DNA from 4 places in the Ensifer sp. ENS08 genome. Region 4 is predicted to be linked to each of the others. Evidence: predicted binding sites of a transcription regulator. Region 4 holds the regulator's gene; each other region holds the start of a gene.
What was found. The regulator LexA, encoded in region 4, represses DNA repair genes until DNA is damaged. The targets are predictions, from matches to a motif close to TGTTCNNNNTGTGTTCNG.
Positions count from the first base shown of each region.

Region 1: IB272_RS17280 (DNA polymerase IV) is a predicted target of LexA. The motif match lies at 2,208-2,225, and genes of this name have one in related genera.
Region 2: radA (DNA repair protein RadA) is a predicted target of LexA. The motif match lies at 2,734-2,751, and genes of this name have one in related genera.
Region 3: IB272_RS06560 (UvrD-helicase domain-containing protein) is a predicted target of LexA. The motif match lies at 2,816-2,833, and genes of this name have one in related genera.

Region 1 is NZ_JACVBF010000007.1:47,200-52,156, reverse strand. Features, by position in the region: gene IB272_RS17285 (L,D-transpeptidase family protein) at 1-772, opposite strand, end outside; gene IB272_RS17280 (DNA polymerase IV) at 912-2,204, opposite strand; gene IB272_RS17275 (hypothetical protein) at 2,372-3,013, opposite strand; gene IB272_RS17270 (DUF3572 domain-containing protein) at 3,016-3,285, opposite strand; gene IB272_RS17265 (response regulator) at 3,442-3,813, shown strand; gene IB272_RS17260 (PleD family two-component system response regulator) at 3,831-4,957, shown strand, end outside.
Region 2 is NZ_JACVBF010000007.1:238,194-243,150, forward strand. Features, by position in the region: gene IB272_RS18165 (AzlC family ABC transporter permease) at 1-391, opposite strand, end outside; gene IB272_RS18170 (AraC family transcriptional regulator) at 548-1,405, opposite strand; gene alr (alanine racemase) at 1,556-2,695, shown strand; gene radA (DNA repair protein RadA) at 2,845-4,248, shown strand; gene IB272_RS18185 (CvpA family protein) at 4,373-4,957, shown strand, end outside.
Region 3 is NZ_JACVBF010000002.1:222,121-227,077, reverse strand. Features, by position in the region: gene IB272_RS06580 (cyclase family protein) at 1-754, shown strand, start outside; gene IB272_RS06575 (EthD family reductase) at 906-1,220, opposite strand; partial or broken gene IB272_RS34850 (IS5/IS1182 family transposase) at 1,272-1,431, opposite strand; gene IB272_RS06570 (hypothetical protein) at 1,566-2,210, shown strand; gene IB272_RS06565 (carboxymuconolactone decarboxylase family protein) at 2,335-2,742, shown strand; gene IB272_RS06560 (UvrD-helicase domain-containing protein) at 2,876-4,957, shown strand, end outside.
Region 4 is NZ_JACVBF010000003.1:54,082-59,038, forward strand. Features, by position in the region: gene IB272_RS10205 (hypothetical protein) at 1-71, opposite strand, end outside; gene IB272_RS10210 (hypothetical protein) at 198-830, opposite strand; gene IB272_RS10215 (hypothetical protein) at 1,154-1,450, shown strand; gene lexA (transcriptional repressor LexA) at 1,687-2,409, shown strand; gene IB272_RS10225 (hypothetical protein) at 2,498-2,830, opposite strand; tRNA gene IB272_RS10230 (tRNA-Cys) at 3,037-3,110, opposite strand; gene IB272_RS10235 (thermonuclease family protein) at 3,263-3,997, opposite strand; gene IB272_RS10240 (hypothetical protein) at 4,219-4,512, opposite strand; tRNA gene IB272_RS10245 (tRNA-Asn) at 4,672-4,746, shown strand; gene IB272_RS10250 (deoxyribodipyrimidine photo-lyase) at 4,845-4,957, shown strand, end outside.

The DNA.
Region 1 (4,957 bases), on a different contig from region 4:
CGTCGCCGTCGATGCCTTCGCTTGCCTGGAAGGCACGCAGGGCCGCAATCGTCGCCGGCCCGGCATGGCCGTCGATCGCGCCCGGCGCGTAGCCGAGGAAATCCAGGGACGTCTGAACCTCGCGCATGGTGTCGCGGGTATCGCTGCGGGTGATCAGGATACGGATCGGCTCCTCGGTGGATCGCATCGAATTGGCGCCGCCGGGCGGCTCCCGCATCGCCACTTCCACCGGTGTGTCGCCGGCCTGGCTGATCGCCGGTCTGAGCGGCACGTCGGAAAGCGGCGGCTGGAGATCGATCGGGGCCGGGCGGAAGAGTAGGGCGCTCTTGACCTCCAAGGGCGTTATCTGCCGGTCGGAGATCAGCACGTGCACGCCGCGCTCGGTCAACTTGTAGAGCGAGGCAGCAAATTCGCTCGGTAACCGCACGCAGCCATGGGACGCCGGATAGTCCGGCACATGGTTGGAGCCATGCAGAGCAATGCCCGACCAAGTGAGCCGCTGCATGAACGGCATCGGCGCGTTCGAATAGATGTTCGACTTGTGATGACGCCGCTTTTCCAGGATCGAAAAGATGCCCGATGGCGTCGTGTGGCCCGCCTTGCCGGTCGAGACCGGTGATGTCGCAATGACAGCGTCGCCGTCATAGACGACGAGCGATTGCTGATCTTTCGAGACGATGATCTGCAGCGGCCCGCGACTGCCTGCAAAGCCGGTAGCCGGCGACAAAAGCAGTGCGACGACGCTGGCGGTGAGAGCGAAACGCGATACCATACACTCAACCCAACACGTGACTTGGCGAACAAGCCTAGCCTTCAATCTTTAAGGAATTCATCCTGCTGTGTGGGCTGTCGATCAAGGTTGCGTGATCGCTTTGCGAAGCGTGCCTGCTCGGGCAAGCACGCTTGCGGTCTCACGGATCGCGTTTTCTGGTGCCGAAAGTGTAGCCGGTTTCGACGCTCGCCTTGCCGAATTTGTCGCGCAGCTTGTTGATCGCGTCCTCGGCCGCAGCGCGCCTGGTGGCCGCGGGATCGACGAGATCGGGCGGATCGGCGAGATCCGGGGCGGAGAGATCGCTGACACCGATGCCGATCAGCCGATACTTCGTTCCGTCCGCCTCTTTTTCGAGAAGCTGCAGGCCGATGCGGAAGATGCGGTCGGCAAGGCGGGTAGGGCTATCCAGGCGCCGGTTGCGGGTGCGGATCTTGAAGTCGGCGGTTTTGAGCTTGAGAACGACCGTCTGGCCGGCGAGTTCCGACTTTCGCAGCCGGTGGGCCACTTGCTCGCTGAGGCGCCGCAGATGCGTGACCAGATCGTCATAGCGCGCGATATCGTCGTTGAACGTCGTCTCTGCGGAAACGCTCTTGGCTTCCCCGTCGATTTCGACCGCTCTCTCGTCGAGCCCGCGCGATAGGCGAAAGAGCCGCTGCCCCATGGTGCCATAGCGCCGCATCAGGTCGCCTTCCTCCATGGTCTGCAATTGCCCGATCGTGCGCACGCCGTCACGCTCCAACGTGGCGGCAAAGGCCTTGCCGACGCCCCAGATCAGGGTCACCGGCTTCTCGCGCAGAAACTCCAGCGCCTCGGCTTGGCCGATGACGGAAAAGCCGCGCGGCTTTTGCAGGTCGGACGCCACCTTGGCGAGAAACTTGCAATAGGAGAGGCCGACCGAGACGGTGATGCCGACTTCCTGCTCGATCCGGCGGGCGAGCCGCGCAAGCGTGCGTGCCGGTGGATCGTGATGCAGTCGCTCCGTGCCGCTGAGTTCGAGGAAGGCTTCGTCGATCGACAGCGGCTGCACCAGCGGGGTCAGTTCCTGCATCAGCGTGCGCACCTCGCGGCCGACGCGGGCGTATTTCTCCATATTGGGCTTGATGACGATGGCCTGGGGGCAGGCTTCCAGCGCCTTGAACATCGGCATGGCCGAGCGCACGCCGTGAATGCGGGCGACGTAGCAGGCGGTGGAGACCACGCCGCGTTTGCCGCCGCCGATGATCACCGGCTTGTCGGCAAGCTCCGGGTTGTCGCGCTTCTCGATCGAGGCATAGAAGGCGTCGCAGTCGATGTGCGCCAGCGTCAGGTCATAGAGCTCCGCATGCCGCAGAATGCGCGGGCTGCCGCAGGCAAGGCAGCGCCGCACCGACGCCGCCTGTTCCTTGAGGCAGTCGCGGCAGAAGCCTGGAGAGTGAGCAGCGCTGTCGGGCATATCGGGAACAAATATTGAACATTGCGACCTTAAGCTCTACTCTAGCGAGTCTCAAGGAGGCGCGATTGGAAATCACAATGCAATTGTCGCCGTTGAAAAGGATCACCGGGCGCGTCTTGCGCAGCGCCGGCGCGGCTGAATTTGCGCCGACGGGCAGCCGATCCGGGCTAGCCGCGGAAGTGCGCGCGAATGGCTGCGGCTGCCTCCGGCCAGTCTGCGACGGCGCGGATGTCGGCGTCGAGCTTCGGCGCGAGCGCCTTGAACTCCGAGTCGGCCATGAGGTTTATCGGCAGGCAGGTCGGCGCGTGATCCTTCACCGATCGCAGGTTGCGAAGCATGTCGTCGATGAAGACGAGGGGGACGGTGCGGCTGCCGTGAAGTTTTTGGACGATCGGCCCCTTCGGCTCTTCGGACGCAAGCAGCGGATAGGGCAGGCCGAGCCGGTCAAGAAGAGCGCGACGAACCGCAGCGTGCTGCGGCGGCATCGCAGTCAGAAAGACGATATCGGCTTCCTCCGACAATGCGGCCAGGGTCTCGACGACCTTGGCGGCGGGCGTTTGCCAACGATCCTGCGAGCCGTAGAAGGTGTCGAGCAGGATCTTGACCTCTGGCTCCGTCACCGGCTGCTCGTCCGCGTGGGTGATGATGTTGCCGGTCAGGCGAAACGATCGGGGCAGGAGGACATGGCCGCAGCTCCCAAGGAACGCTTTGAACGGATTGATGAATTCAAGCACGACATCGTCGATGTCGCTGACGATCAGCGGGCGGTTTCCAAGCGTGATGCGGTGAGCTGTCGGCGCGTTTGCCACCCTCAATCCTCGAAGCCTGCGTGGCCGGAAAGTACCATATGGGCGCGCACGACGTCTTCAGGCGCCGTACCAGTCGCCGTGCAGAATGCCATCAGGGTCGGCTCATGGTCCATCAGAAAGGCGACGAGCCCGCCCATGAAGCCGGGTTCGGCAATCGCGTTGCGCAACGCCGTCGGGTCCGTGCCGGTCAGCGCCAGAAAGCGGGACAGAAGCTCAGGCTCGCCGGCAAGCCAGGAGAGAATGTCGATGGCGATTTCGTCGGCGCTCTTCAATGGTTTGCCCCCGTATGGTTTTTACGTGCGGAGTTACCTATTTTTCAACCAAATAGGCCTATCTCTGACGTTGAGGAAATGGGTCGAGTCGTCGGCTCCGCACGTTAATTGTCCTGAGGAGACTTGCAAGGTGACGATGGACAGCAAGGGATCGACATGCCCAAACAGGTGATGATTGTTGAGGACAACGAGCTGAACATGAAGCTCTTCCGCGACCTGATTGAGGCCTCCGGCTATGCGACGATCCAGACTCGCAACGGCATGGAGGCGCTCGAGCTCGCGCGCAAGCATCGGCCCGATCTCATTCTCATGGACATTCAGCTGCCGGAGGTTTCCGGTCTGGAAGTGACGAAGTGGTTGAAGGAAGACGATGAGCTACACGTCATCCCGGTCATCGCCGTGACCGCCTTTGCGATGAAGGGAGACGAGGAGCGGATCCGCCAGGGCGGGTGCGAAGCCTATGTCTCCAAGCCGATCTCCGTACCGAAGTTCATTGAGACGATCAAAACCTACCTGGGCGATGCCTGAGCGGCGGGAAAATTGATATGACTGCGCGTATTCTTGTTGTCGATGACGTTCCGGCCAATGTGAAGCTGCTCGAAGCCCGGTTGCTTGCCGAGTACTTCGACGTGCTGACGGCCAGTGACGGTTATGCCGCCCTGGCGCTCTGCGAAAAGACGCCCATCGACCTGGTGCTGCTCGATATCATGATGCCCGGTCTCGATGGTTTCGAAGTCTGCGAACGGCTGAAGGCGAACCCGAAGACGGCACATATCCCGGTTGTCATGGTCACCGCGCTCGACCAGCCTTCTGATCGCGTGCGTGGCCTGAAGGCCGGCGCCGACGATTTCCTGACGAAGCCCGTCAACGATCTGCAGCTGATGTCGCGGGTGAAGAGCTTGGTGCGGCTGAAGAACGTCAGCGATGAGCTGCGCCTGCGGGCCCAGACGGCGCAGACGATCGGGCTTGAAGATGTTGGCCGGGCGGACCGGCCTGACGAGCCCGGCAACGTCCTGCTCGTCGATGGCCGCGGCTCGTCGCAGGAGCGGCTGCAGCGCGCCCTCAAGCCGATTGCCGAGGTCTCGGTCATCTCCGATCCGCAGGCGGCATTGTTCGAGGCGGCGGAGAACAATTTCGACCTCGTCATCGTCAATGCGAATTTCGACGACTACGATCCGTTGCGGCTCTGCTCGCAGTTGCGTTCGCTGGAGCGCACCCGTTTCATCCCTATCCTGCTGATCGCCGAGCAGGGCAGCGACGAGTTGGTTGTCCGCGCGCTCGATCTGGGCGTGACGGACTATCTGATGCGGCCGGTCGATCCCAATGAACTGATTGCCCGGTCGATGACCCAGATCCGGCGCAAGCACTGCAATGACAGGCTGCGGTCGAGCGTGCAGCAAACCATCGAGCTTGCCGTCACCGACGGCCTCACCGGGCTGCATAACCGGCGCTATTTCGACACGCACCTGAAACTGCTGATGGATCGGGCTGCTGCGCGCGGTCGGCCGCTGTCCATCTGCATGACCGATATCGACCGCTTCAAGCAGGTTAACGACACCTACGGCCATGACGTTGGCGACGAAGTCTTGCGGGAATTCGCCAATCGCATCCGCACGACGGTGCGGGGTGCCGACCTTGCCTGCCGGTTCGGCGGTGAAGAGTTCATCGTGGT
Region 2 (4,957 bases), on a different contig from region 4:
TCAGCACCCAAAGGCAGTAGAAAGGCACCGCAAGGCCCGCATACCAGGCAGGCGTCAGCTTGCCGTTGCTCGCCCGCATCTCGGCCATGGCCCAGATCTCGTCGGCCAGAAGCAGCATCGAGGCATAGCGCGCCGGGCCGGAGAAACTGTCGAGCTTGCCGCCGATCGAAGCGCTCATCAGCACATGGCGGATGTTGACGAGCAGTGCCGAAAAGCCAAGCGCCGCCCAGGACGCCGGATGCGTCCAGATATCCATCGCGACGAACTGGGACCCGCCGGCAAAGACCAGCGCGCTCATCAGCGCCACCTCGGCCGGCGCAAGTCCCTTGCTCGCCGCCACCGCACCGAACACGAGGCCGACCGGCATGACCGCGACGATCAGCGGCGTCATAGCAACGGCCGCGGCCCGAAATTCCTGGAACGCACTTCTTTCCTGCAACGTCCACGTCTCCATTCGCGCGATGCGCCGCCCTTCCACACAGGCGCGCGATCGCAATTGCCCGAGTGTTCTAGGACTCGGGCTGCGGATCGTCTTGAACGAAAGTGATCAGCCGGCGCGGAAGGCCCCAGGGGTGACGCCGGTGCGCGCCTTGAAATGACGGCTGAAATGCGCCTGGTCGGCAAAACCGCATTGATAGGCTGCGTCCACCGCCGACCAGCCGTGCCGCAGCAGTGTCTTTGCCGCCCGCACGCGCTTGTCGGTCAGGAACGCATGCGGGGTGATGTGGAACTCCTTGCGGAACGCGCGGATGAGGTGGGCGCGGCTGAGGCCGGCGACCTTCGCCAGTTCCTCGAGCCCGATGTCCTCGGCATAGTTTTCCGCCAGGAAGTCGCGCGCCCGGTGAACGGCCGATTGCTCGCGCGTTTCGATCGGCGTGATGATCGTGCTGCCGTGGCGCTCGAACATCGCGGCAAGCACCGCGAACATTTTTTCCTCCGCCTCGAGCGTCGCCCCCGACACTTCGAGCGTGCGGTGGGCCTGATGGAAGGAAAGAGCCAGGTCCGGCGCCTGCAAAACACGCTTGGAGAAGGATGGCGTGCCCTTGAAAGCGCGTCCGGTGACATCCTCGATGATGCTCACCAGCAGTTCGGCGCTGGGATAGACCATGCGATAGCGATAGCCGCTGCCGCCCGGATGACCGTCGTGAATTTCGTCGGGATTGATCAGATAAAAGTATCCGGGGCCGGCCTCCGAACGCTCGCCCTTGATCTTGCTGATCTGCGAGCCGGCCTCGATGGCGCCGATGCTGAAGGTTTCGTGCGCGTGCGGCGCAAATTCATGGGTGATGAAGGTCGCCGTCAGACATTCCATGCCCATGAAGCGGGAATCCCGCCAGAAGCGCGTGCGCTCGGCGCCCTCTATCGGCATGACATCGATGGCTTCTTCCTGCGAAATTGTCTGCATGGCAAAACCATAGTGCGCCTGCGCGGCTGCGTCTTGCACAAAAGTGCTCGTTTGCCTGGTCCATCCGCGAGGGCGCTGCGACAGGGGAATATTTGCGACGCTCTGCGCTTGGCTGTATTGATCCTGGATCATCCACGCAGAGTGCCCGGCATGCTTCCTCCAGACTTCCTTTCCGCTTCCAACCGGCTCACGATCGATCTTGGCGCGCTTGCCGACAACTGGCGGGCCATGAACAAGCGCTCCGGCAAGGCGCGTGCCGCAGCCGTCCTCAAGGCGGATGCCTATGGCATCGGCATCGCGCAGGCGGCCCCTGCCCTCTATGCGGCCGGCGCCCGCGATTTCTTTGTCGCCAATGCCGAGGAAGGCGCAGCACTCCGTCCGCTTGCACCGGACGGCCGGATCTACATTCTCGCCGGGATGTGGCCGGGCAACGAGGCGCTGTTCTTCGACAACGATCTGGTGCCGGTCATCAACTCGGACGAGCAGCTGGCGGTGTTCATGGCCGCCCTTTCCGAGCGTGGCGACCACCCTTGCGTGCTGCATGTGGATACCGGCATGAACCGGCTCGGCCTTACGGTCGAGCAGGCCGTTGCGCTTGCGACAGACCCGGCGCGGCCGGCAAGCTTTTCGCCGGTGCTGATCATGAGCCATCTCGTCAGCGCCGACGATCCGGACCATCGGCTGAATGGCCTTCAACTCCGTCGCTTCCATGAGGTGTCGACTGCCTATGAAGGGGTCGATGCGAGCCTTGCCAACTCCGGCGGCGTCTTCCTCGGGCCCGACTATCATTTCGACCTGACCCGGCCGGGCATCGCCGTCTATGGCGGCGAGGCGGTGAACGACATCCCCAACCCGATGAAGCCGGTGGTGACCGCCGACGCACGGATCATCCAGGTGCGCGACGTGGCCGCCGGCGGCACCGCGAGCTATGGCGCCTCTGCCCGCTTCGACCGCGACAGTCGCATCGCCACGGTGGCTGTGGGATATGCCGATGGCTATCACCGTTCCGTGTCCGGCGGCGGCGTCACGCTCAGGCAGGCAACGCCATCAGGGGCCTTCGGTTTCCTGCACGGCCAGAAGGTCCCGCATGTCGGGCGCGTCACCATGGACCTCAGTCTCTTCGACGTCACGGACCTTCCTGAAAGCGCGGTACGACCGGGTGATTACATCGAGCTCTTCGGCCGGCACATCGCCATCGACGATGTCGCGCGCGCCGGAGGGACGATCGGCTACGAGATGCTGACCAGCCTCGGCCGCCGCTATATCAGGCACTATATCGACAGCGTCTGACGCGCTCCTTCAGCTCATTTTTCGGTCATTCTTGCAGAAATTCACCTTTTGTTCCGCACTTTGCGGCATTATGTGACGATACAGGTGATTCTTTGCCGCCGACGTCCCCTCGCGACGTCGGCGGTCTCACATTCCGAAAGTCGATGCCGATGGCGAAAGCGCGTACCCAATTCATCTGCCAGAACTGCGGCACGATCCACACTCGCTGGGTGGGAAAATGCGAAGGCTGCGGCGAGTGGAACACGATCATCGAGGACGACCCGACGGCAGGCATCGGCGGCGGTCCGTCGCGCGCGCCGAAGAAGGGACGCCCGGTCGCACTCACCACCCTCTCGGGCGAGATCGAAGACGCGCCGCGCATCCAGACAGGCATCTCGGAACTCGACCGGGTGACCGGAGGCGGCTTCGTGCGCGGATCGGCGCTGCTCGTCGGCGGCGATCCCGGCATCGGCAAGTCGACGGTGCTGATGCAGGCAGCGGCCGCGCTCTCGCGCCGCAAGCATCGCGTCATCTATGTCTCGGGCGAAGAGGCTGTGGCGCAGGTGCGTCTTCGCGCCCAGCGGCTGGGGGCTGCCGACAGCGATGTGCTGCTCGCTGCTGAGACCAACGTCGAGGACATTCTGGCAACGCTGTCGGAAGGCAAGCGCCCGGATCTCGTGATCATCGATTCGATCCAGACGCTCTGGAGCGACATCGTCGATTCCGCGCCGGGCACGGTGACCCAGGTTCGCACCGGCGTGCAGGCGATGATCCGCTTTGCCAAGCAGACGGGAACCGCCGTCGTGCTCGTCGGCCATGTGACCAAGGAGGGCCAGATCGCCGGTCCGCGCGTCGTCGAGCATATGGTCGACGCCGTGCTCTACTTCGAAGGCGACCGCGGCCATCACTATCGTATCCTGCGCACCGTCAAGAACCGCTTCGGCCCAACCGACGAGATCGGCGTGTTCGAAATGTCGGACAAGGGCCTGCGCGAGGTCGCCAACCCGTCGGAACTGTTTCTCGGCGAACGCAACGAGAAATCGCCGGGCGCCGCCGTCTTTGCCGGCATGGAAGGCACCCGCCCGGTTCTCGTCGAAGTGCAGGCGCTGGTCGCCCCGACCTCGCTCGGCACGCCGAGACGCGCCATCGTCGGCTGGGATTCCGCGCGGCTCTCGATGATCCTTGCCGTGCTGGAAGCCCATTGCGGCGTGCGGCTCGGCCAGCACGACGTCTATCTCAACATCGCCGGTGGCTACCGCATTTCCGAGCCGGCGGCCGATCTAGCTGTGGCTTCCGCACTGGTTTCATCGCTTGCCGGGCTTGCCCTTCCGGCGGATTGCGTCTATTTCGGCGAAGTCAGCTTGTCGGGTGCCATCCGGCCGGTTGCGCATACCGCACAACGCCTTAAGGAAGCCGAGAAGCTCGGGTTCTCCCAGGCGGTCCTGCCGTCCGCTTCGACCGAACTGCCGAAAAACGGCAATGGCCGCTGGAGCGAGATGGAAAGCCTGCCCGATCTGGTGGCGCGCATCGCGGGGTCGCGAAACGCGCTGAGACCGGTGGAGGACGAAGACTGAAAGATGCGGATGCCGCAGGCCGCCCTTTAAGGGCCGCAAACAGGCTGCAAATGCCCTGAACTCAGGGCCGATGGCGGATAGGCTTGAGGAGACCCGGACGAACCGGGTCCGGAGTAAGGACAAAATGCCCATTACAATTCTCGACGGTATCGTTCTCGGCGTCGCCCTGTTTTCCGCAATCCTGGCCATGGTTCGAGGCTTCTCGCGCGAGGTGCTTTCGGTCGCGAGCTGGGTGGGTGCGGCGGCTGCCGCCTACTTCCTCTACCCGCATCTTCTGCCCTATGCGAAGCAGTATACCAACAGCGACACGGTCGCGATGATCGGATCGGCGGCGGTGATCTTCCTGATCGCGCTGATCATCATCTCCTTCATCACCATGCGGATCGCCGATTTCATCATCGACAGCCGCATCGGCGCGCTCGACCGCACGCTCGGCTTCCTGTTCGGCGCTGCCCGCGGCATCCTTTTGGTCGTCGTCGCCATGCTGTTCTTCAACTGGCTCGTCGCTCCGCAGCAGCAGCCGACCTGGGTCACCCAGGCCAAGTCGAAGCCGCTGCTCGACAATCTCGGCAACAAGCTGATCGCGCTTTTGCCCGAAGAGGCCGATGCCACCATTCTCGATCGCCTGCGCGGCAAGGACACGACCGGCGAAGGCGAAGGCGAAGCGCCGGCAACGACGCCAGGCCAGGCACCTGCGACGACGCCGGAC
Region 3 (4,957 bases), on a different contig from region 4:
CGCCGCGGTCGGAACCGCGGGTCTTGCCGCCGCAAGCGTGGGCGCGGCCCCGCCGGCGCTGGCGCAGGGGCATTCAAGCGTCACCGACCTGACCCACGAGTTGCACGAAGATTTCCCGACCTTCTTCGGCCAGCAGCAGTTCTTCCGCGAGGAGAAGTTCAACTACGCAAAAGACAAGTTCAACATGTTCGAGCTCCGGGTGAACGAACACACCGGCACCCATGTCGACGCGCCCCTGCACTTTTCCGCCGATGGCCTCTCGGTCGCCGAACTGCCGGTCGACAAGCTGGTGGTGCCGCTGGTGATTGTCGATATCAGAAAGAAGGCTGAGGCCGATGCCGATGCGCAGGTGACGCCCGACGACCTCAAGGCCTGGGTCGCCGCCAATGGCGAGATCCCGGAAAACGCCTGCGTCGCCATGCTGTCGGGCTGGGGCGCGCATCTGGGCACGGACAAGTTCCGCAATGCCGATGGCGGCGGCAAGCTGCATTTCCCCGGCTTCCACGTCGAGGCGGCCAAATATCTGATCGAGGAAAGCAAGGCAGCCGGTATCGCCGTCGATACGCTGTCGCTCGACCATGGCCCCTCGCCCGATTTCGCCACGCATTACGCCTGGCTGCCGGAGGGTCGCTGGGGGCTGGAGGCAGCAGCCAATCTCGACAAGCTGCCGGTCAAGGGCGCAACCCTCATCCTCGGCGCACCGAAGCACCGCGGCGGCACCGGCGGCCCGGCCCGCGTCTTCGCGCTGGCCTAGGTCACCAACCTATAGAGCACAACCAGGTTTTGGCTGAAGCGAGACTGACGAGAGCAAGGTCGTTTACGCTTCGACGGCAACCACATGTCCCCGACCGTCAACCGGTTCTGCACCGGCTGCGCCACCATGGGTCATGGTGCGCCAAAGCACCCTACCCTCCAACGACTTCGCTGATCTGCACGATGGGCGCGATGTCCGTATAGTTGGCGACGTCCGCGGCAATCTCGGCGCGGTGGGGACCTAACGCCTCCTGGAATGTCTCGAGGCTCGGCGAGTAGACGTGGCACGCCGCGACGAACCCCGGCGCGCTTCCAGGCTCGCGACCCGCAAGGCCCTTATCGATCTCGTAGCGCAGGCAGGCATCGCCGAGCCGTTCCTGGATCAGTGGCATGTGGCGGGTGCGGTAGTAGTCGTGATCGAACTTCGAGCCGCCATCGGCCGGATAGTAGACGCTCATCTTGATCATGGTCGGGCTCCTGCCTGAACGCCGCTCCGAGCGTTCGAAGCTTCTTCTAGGTCACCGACCTGTAGAGCACAACCAGGTTTTGGCTGAAGCGAGTTTGACGAGAGCAAGGTCGTTTTCGCTGTGCTTGTCGAAGCCGGTGACGACGGCACGGAAGTGCCTGAGTGCTGACGAAGCGTTCGACGAGGTTGCGATAGCGACAGAGGAAGGTGCTGACGGACGGGCATCGTTTCTGGACGGCAACGATGCCGCGGGGTTGATCGAGCGCGGCAAAGGAAGGCGCTTGTTTGCGGGCAAAAGTCTTCGGGAGTATCTTGGGCAGCGGTACGGACAATGGCGGGGGTCGTCATGGGGCCGCATGCATTTTGCCTGACATTCGCACTCGTCTCCATGGGCCTGCTTCTTGCGGGGTGTCAGACCGTGACTGTCCAGGCGGACGACAAGACCGGCCCGACCACGAAACTCGAAATCACCGGCATCCTGGATGACCATGGCAATCCCGACCCGGTCTTCAACGACAGCGGCTGCTGTAACCGCCGCCGAAGCGTCCCCGATCTGGCCCCGCTCACCATTGCGGCTTCGGCCGAGGATCCCGAGAGCGGTGTGCGCGACATTGCCGTCTGGATCTGGGCCATCAAGCGGTGCCGCTACGACGACAGCACGGCAGATTTTCAGATCACGCAATCGACCGTGGCCGCTGCAGGCACGGCTTCAGGGACGTACCCACCCGGCAGTTCCGCGCCGCTCAGCCGCAGTTCGACGGCAACCGTTCGCATGGCCGACACACCCTATGGCGCCTGCAACCCCAAGACCGTCACTGACGCCAGTGGCCAGACGCGCGTGGTTGCCGCGCAGCCGACGGGCTTTTGCGGCCGCAGGGTCTTCATTGTCACGCAGAACGGCAACGCCTATCAGGGCTCGAGCAAGGGCGTGCTGTTTACGACCGGACCATTCGGCACGAACAATCAGCCCTGCAACGAAATCCCCAACTGAACGCATCGGCGACGGCTTCCCCAAAACGCAGCGCTGGCAATCGCCGCGACGTCGGCTATCGTCACCGCTTCAGGCGACCGGCCGGCCCGCACACAACCGCCGAGAACAACAGCGAAGGAGCCCCATGAGCACCGTATCCCCGCCTCAGAACCCGGAATCCGATCCGCGTGTCAAAGCCGTGTTCGACGACATTCGCACCACCCGCAAATCCGACTTCATCAACAATATGTGGCTTTGGCTCGCCTTCGATCCGGAGCTCCTGGAACAGACCTGGCGCGACGTGAAAGCGGTGATGGCAACGCCCTCGGCGCTCGATCCGCTGGTCAAGGAGATGCTCTATGTCGCCGTCTCCGTCACCAATGGCTGCGGCTACTGCGCCCATTCCCATACGGCGGCGGCAAGGGCGAAAGGCATGACCGACGCCGAGCATGCGGACCTGCTCAGGGTAATCTCGCTTGCCGCCCGCACCAACCAGTTGGCGACGGCGCTGCAGGTGCCTGTGGATACCGCCTTCGACAAGACAAAAGAATAGTCCGCGCGACCAAGAATAAGCGGTCTCGAAATCGCCTGTCTTTCCACAGGCTTGGTGCGGCTGGCGCAGAAAACGGAATAAAAGAAGAACATCCTTTCTGGCCTTTCCCCACCGAATCACTACATTGAGCCGCATGATGAGTGGTTTCGACGATATTCCCTTCTTCGACGAGGAGCCGGCGCCGCGCAAGCAGCAGCCCGCCCCCGCAGGTATTCCGGCAACGGGCGGCATCGCCGCGCGCGCCATGGCGGCGCGCGATCGCGCCCAGCCGCGCCCGGACTATCTCTCCGGCCTCAACCCGGAACAGTCCGAAGCGGTCGAGACGCTCGATGGCCCCGTGCTCGTGCTTGCCGGCGCCGGCACCGGCAAGACCCGGGTGCTGACGACCCGCATCGCCCATATCCTTTCGACCAACCGCGCCTTTCCCTCGCAGATCCTGGCGGTGACCTTCACCAACAAGGCGGCGCGCGAGATGAAGGAGCGCATCGGCGTGCTCGTCGGCCATGCGGTCGAAGGCATGCCCTGGCTCGGCACCTTCCACTCGATCGGCGTCAAGCTGCTGCGCCGCCACGCCGAGCTCGTCGGCCTGCGTTCCGATTTCACCATTCTCGACACCGATGACGTGGTGCGGCTGATCAAGCAGCTCATCCAGGCCGAAGGCGTCGATGACAAGCGCTGGCCGGCCAAGCAGTTTGCCGGCATGATCGACGGCTGGAAGAACAAGGGCCTCGATCCGGCGCAGATCCCCGAGGGCGACGCCCGCGCCTTTGCCAACGGCAAGGGCCGCGAACTCTATGCTGCCTACCAGAACCGGCTGTTGACGCTGAACGCCTGCGACTTCGGCGATCTTCTTTTGCACCCGATCCGCATCTTCCGCATGCATGCGGATGTGCTGAAGGACTATCACGACAAGTTCCGCTACATTCTCGTCGACGAGTACCAGGACACCAACACGGCGCAGTACATGTGGCTGCGGCTGCTTGCCCAGCGCCCCAAGGGCGTACCGCAGAACGTCTGCTGCGTGGGCGACGACGACCAGTCGATCTATGGCTGGCGCGGCGCGGAAGTGGACAATATCCTGCGCTTCGAAAAGGATTTCCCGGGCGCCAAGGTGATCAAGCTTGAGCGCAACTACCGCTCGACCGAGCACATTCTGGGCGCTGCCGGTCACCTGATCGCCCACAACGAGGGCCGCCTCGGCAAGACGCTCTTTACCGACCGCACCGATCCGGATGATGAGAAGGTGCAGGTGCACGCCGCCTGGGATTCCGAAGAGGAAGCCCGCGCCGTCGGCGAAGAGATCGAGCAGTTGCAGCGAAAGAGCCACAAGCTCAACGACATGGCGATCCTTGTGCGCGCCTCGTTCCAGATGCGCGAATTCGAAGACCGCTTCGTCACGCTCGGCCTCAACTACCGCGTCATCGGCGGCCCGCGCTTCTACGAGCGCCTCGAAATCCGCGATGCCATGGCCTATTTCCGCCTCGTCTGCCAGCCGGCCGACGATCTCGCCTTCGAGCGCATCGTCAACACGCCGAAGCGCGGTCTTGGCGACACCACCGTGCGCACGCTGCACGACTATGCCCGCGCCCGCGACATCCCGATGCTGGCGGCTGCCTCCGAGATCATCGAGACCGACGAGCTGAAGCCGAAGGCGCGCAAGGCACTGTTCGACGTCGTCACCGATTTCCGCCGCTGGCAGAGCCTGCTTGAAACGACCGTACACACCGAGCTTGCCGAGCAGATCCTCGACGAGAGCGGCTATACGGCCATGTGGCAGAACGACAAGACGGCGGAAGCCCCCGGACGGTTGGAAAACCTGAAGGAACTCATCCGCTCGATGGAAGCCTTCGAGAGCCTGCGCGGCTTCCTCGAACACGTCGCTCTGGTCATGGATGCCGAGCAGAACGAGAACCTCGATGCCGTCTCGATCATGACGCTGCACTCGGCCAAGGGCCTGGAGTTCGATACTGTCTTCCTGCCCGGCTGGGAGGAAGGCCTGTTCCCGCACCAGCGCGCGCTTGATGAGGGCGGCCGCTCCGGCCTTGAGGAAGAACGGCGCCTCGCCTATGTCGGCATCACCCGCGCCAAGCATCGCTGCCACATCTGGTTCGTCTCCAACCGCCGCATCCACGGCCTTTGGCAGTCGACCATGCCGTCACGCTTCCTCGAGGAGCTGCCGCTCGCCCATGTGGACGTGGCCGAGAATGAACAATCC
Region 4 (4,957 bases):
TTGATGATTTCGGACTCCTCAGCCGCGGCCGATCCCGCGGCGATCAGACAGCTTACCAATCCGACCAGCAATCTACGCATGCAAAACCCCCGTTTGCCCGCATTTTGATAGGTCCCCGCATCGCTGTCGAGGGTGCCTAGCCGATCCCAGGCAATATTTTAGGAATATTCACCTCTCCGCGGCAAGCGGACTGCCCATCACATGGCGAAAGGATCTTTCGATGACTTGGTCTGGCCGCCGCCGGCAAAGGGATCGTTGTTCGGCGCATTGCCACCGGCGCCCGCAAAGGGATCGTTCGCCGCTCCCTGACCGCCATTCGGGATCAAGGCGCTCACCGCCTCCTGGCACTTGAACATCTCGCTTACCGCCTTCATCGAATCACGCAGGCTGAGGCTCGCGACGACGCGCCCCTCGAAGGCCAGCGCCAAGGTGTTCTTGCGAACGAATTCGGTAAAGAAGTCGGTGTTGGAAAAGTTGACGACAAGGGCCTTGGCGCCGGTCAGATCAACACCGAACGCAACGGCCGGCCACTGACGACCACGGTCGAGCTGCAAGGCAACATCGTATTCCCGCTGCGGCTCGATGGATTTCCATTCGGCATTGCCGATCGAAAGAAACGCCAGGTTCGTCGATCCCCGCGGATAAAAGCCGATACGAAGGATAGCGCCGGCGTCATAGCTCGTCGCCGCGTAACACGAGCCTCCCAGGGAAGGATCGGATCCCACCGTCCAGGCGTTGATCCGTTTCCAGATATTCGAACGCCCTTCTTCGGCAGACGCCGCTCCAGCCGTGAGCAACAGGCCGAGCACCACCAACGACAATCTATGCATGCAACCACCCCACTTTCCACGCAAAGTTATCTTTTTTTAGAGGCCTGTCGAGACGGTGAAGGCCCTTCCCCGCAGGGATTTTTGCGCGCCCCAGGCCCGATGCGAAAGCTGGCAGCTCCGATGCATTCTCCGCGCCGGTCCATGAAGAACGGCCGAGACGAGGTCGAGATGGAGCGGCTGGCGCAAATCAGCCACAGCCTGCGGGCAAAGAGCTGTTGAACATGGCAGAGTGATCGCCATGCTTGCTGGACTTCGGAACGAAAGCGCGGTTCACATCGTTTACCAACCCTTAGTCCCACCCCTTCATCAAGTGGACGATCACCGTGCTTGCCGCCCTGCTTCTCGCTTCGATAGTCGCATCGCCCAATATGCCTGACGTCAAGCTCAGTGCCGCGACGGTGGATGAACTCCAGACCGATTTCGAACGGGCCGTACCGTGCCATCAGATCGATGGACGCAATGTTTGGAAGGGCGCGCTCGCGTTCTACATCCAGTCCTTCGTTTATGACGGCGATACGCCCGTTGCGACCGATGCGGCCGACGCAGTGCTTCCGGAAGACAACAGCGCCGAGACGGTGAAGGAGTTCGAAGACGCCTGCTCGGCCTCGCAAGCGACTTAAGTCTCTCCGCGAAGAGAGCCGCGATTCGTTCGAATCACGCGCGCGACCGGCCTGCCCGGCGCTGTTTTGGGACGCAACCGTCGCCGAAAACCGCCCCGCTCCCGCAAAAGTGACCAATCGACCCCCACAGAAGCAGCCAATTGCCTGAATTCACGGAATTTTAGGCACTTGCGGAACACATATGGAACAGATAGTGTCTGTTCTTGATTTGTTTCACGCCTCTGGAGCGACGTGCCATGCTGACCCGCAAGCAACAGGAATTGCTTCTGTTCATCCACGAACGCATGAAGGAGTCGGGCGTACCGCCGTCTTTCGATGAAATGAAGGATGCGCTCGACCTGGCGTCGAAGTCCGGCATTCACCGTTTGATCACGGCGCTCGAAGAACGCGGGTTCATTCGCCGGTTGCCGAACCGGGCGCGCGCGCTCGAAGTCATCAAGCTTCCGGAAGCCTACGCCGCCGGCCAGCAACAGCCGCGCAGAGGCTTCTCGCCGAGCGTGATCGAGGGCAGCCTCGGAAAGCCGCCGGCCGCCGCTCCTGCCACGCCGAAGCCGGCGCCGGTCGCCGAAAGCACGTCTGTTTCCGTCCCGGTGATGGGCCGCATCGCTGCCGGCGTGCCGATCTCGGCGATCCAGAACAACACCCATGACATTACCGTTCCGCTCGACATGATCGGCAGCGGCGAGCATTACGCCCTCGAAGTAAAGGGCGATTCGATGATCGAGGCCGGCATCTTCGATGGCGACACGGTGATCATCCGCAACGGCAACTCGGCCAATCCCGGCGACATCATCGTGGCGCTCGTGGACGACGAGGAAGCGACGCTGAAGCGCTTCCGTCGCAAGGGCGCGTCGATTGCGCTCGAAGCGGCCAACCCCGCCTACGAGACGCGCATTTTCGGACCGGATCGCGTGAAAATCCAGGGCAAGCTCGTCGGGCTGATCCGCCGCTACCATTGAATTCCAGGCAGAACGCCGAATCAAAAGAGCCTCGCCACTGAAAGTGGCGAGGCTCTTTCCATTTAAGGCGACCTGAAATCCAGATCGCTTATTCGTGGATCGTGTATTCGCCGAGTTCGCAGAGATCCTGCGTGTCCTCGGTCGTATCGAGGGCCGAGCCTTCCTCGAATTCGAATCGCATGTCGTATTTGCAGACGTCCCGCCCGTCGGCAATGGTGATCTCCATGCTCTCGCCGGGGTTCAGGACCTGCCGACCGAAAACATCGTCTTCCCATTCATTGACGCCGACCGGCGACGTATAGAAATTCGTCAGTACCGCGCCGGTGTTGTTCTTCAGCTGGAAAACCAGGTCGTCCGCGCGCGCCTCCATAGCGGTCGCCGCAAAACACGCCAACGCCGTCAGGATCAGTCTCTTTTTCATTGATGCCATTGCCTCCGTTCTTAATGTTGACGGACGCTACCGATGCGGTTGATCTCAGCGGAGTCATCGTTCCCCCTCTACCGAATTCACCGAAGCGATAAGATCCGACGGAGGCATAGGAGACGTGGCTTGCGCGGACGTGTCGCGAATTTTACCGCGCTGCCCTAAGGCAGAACGCCAAACCAAATTTAACGAGGTGAGATTATTGGAGGCCTCGCCCGGAATTGAACCGGGGTACAAGGATTTGCAGTCCTCTGCGTCACCACTCCGCCACGAGGCCTCACAGCTCGGATAACCAAGCGTTGGCGCGGATTTAGAATGATTGCAGAAAAACCGCAAGAGGCATTTTCTGAAAAACGCGCCGTCGAATTGCAGGACGGATACTTTCCACAGAACGATCGACGATGTCCGCCGATCGTCTCCCAGCTGATCTCAGCACCAGGGCGTCGGGCGCCCTTCCCACGGCCGCACGAGCCCCTCGGAAACGAGTACACGTCCAAGAGATTGGTCACCGCGGGTGACCAGGCGCAGTTTCTCGCCGGCCTTGGCATCTGATCGCCCTCCCGCCGAGATCAGCCTGAAGTCGCCTGCATTCAGCAATTCGCGCAGGCGCTGCTTGGCGTAGAAGCCGCGCGAACGCTCCTTGTCGCAGCTTGCCTGGCGGATTCGCGGTGCATCGACATCGGCGACGCGGATCGTCTCGCCATGGAAGACGAAGGTCGCGCCATCGATCACGCAGTTGTCGTTGCGAATGCCGCAAAAATAGAACTGATCGGTACGGATGGATGCCGTCTTCACCTCTTCATTGGGCCGCACGAGAGGGGTTGGCGGCGTGACGCCGACATTCACCGACGGCACCGGGGCGGCCAGGACAACCTTCGTCGCCGGGTTGGGCTTCGGATTTGGTTTGTGCCTATCCGCCTGCTGCGCAACGCGCTCCTGCGCTTCAGGAACCGCGCGCTGAGGCTTCGGCTTCGTTTCCGATCGCGATGCAAGGGCCATGACATCCGAAACCACCGGCCAGTGCCGCAAATCGGCGCGATGGTCGTAGGCCATGACGCCGCCAAGGGTGAGCGCTGCGGCCAGATACCACGGCGCCATGCCGCCCTGTTTGCTGGTGCTTCGGCCCGAACTGCGGCGTCGACGTTTCGTAGTGGCTTTGGCCATCGGTCCCCATCCTGATTCGAGACCGCATTATGCGTTTGATGGGTTGCCGAAAAGTTTTCGAGGGCACCCCAACAGAGGGGAAGACCGCGAGGAACCGGTCATTCGCCTGCGCGGCCACGGCCCTTGTTGAGAGATTCGGAATTGGTACGGGACGGCCGCGAGGAACCGAAAACTGCCGACCGCCCTGCCTCGACAACAAGATCGTTAAATCGGCGTCCGGCTCAGGAGCCGTTCGAGGAGTTGGCCTTCCCGCGCCAGCGCGCCCACCAGACGGCCAGACGACGACGGCGGCGGCGAACCGAGGGAATGTCGTGGGAAAGCACGATCAGGCCCAACGGTATCATCCAGAAGCCCAGCACGGGCAGGAAACCGAGAAAACCGCAGAACACCAGCAGCGAACCCAGCAGGATGCGCAGCAGCGGAGAGTCGGGCAGCGCGATACGCCATTTGCCCAGCACGATCTGTCGTGTTTGCGGATCAATGCCGAAATGCGTCTGCTTCCTGTTTTTATTCATCATTCCCTATCCGGCGTGTTTTCCCACAATTGGGGACTTCTCCACAGCCTCGCAACGGAACTTGTCATTTTTTTTGAAAAAAGCGCTTGGCAAATCAGAAAAGCATGCGTATTAGCAGCCTCACTTCTGAAGCGCACAGCACAACAGCGGCGCGGATGATCCCTGGTAGCTCAGCGGTAGAGCATTCGACTGTTAATCGACAGGTCGCCGGTTCGAATCCGGCCCGGGGAGCCACTTTCTAAAAGAGCCATTTGCAGCGATGCGAATGGCTCTTTTTCATTTTGCACCTATGTTCTCCAGGTGATCAATCCCCAACCTCCCGATGGTTCTTCATGACAAAGGCCGCGGCGCCGCCCATCATCGTCTGGTTCCGCAAGGATCTCCGCCTGGCCGACAATCGCGCCCTCTCGGCTGCCGCCGGCGAGGCAGCCGTCATTCCCCTCTA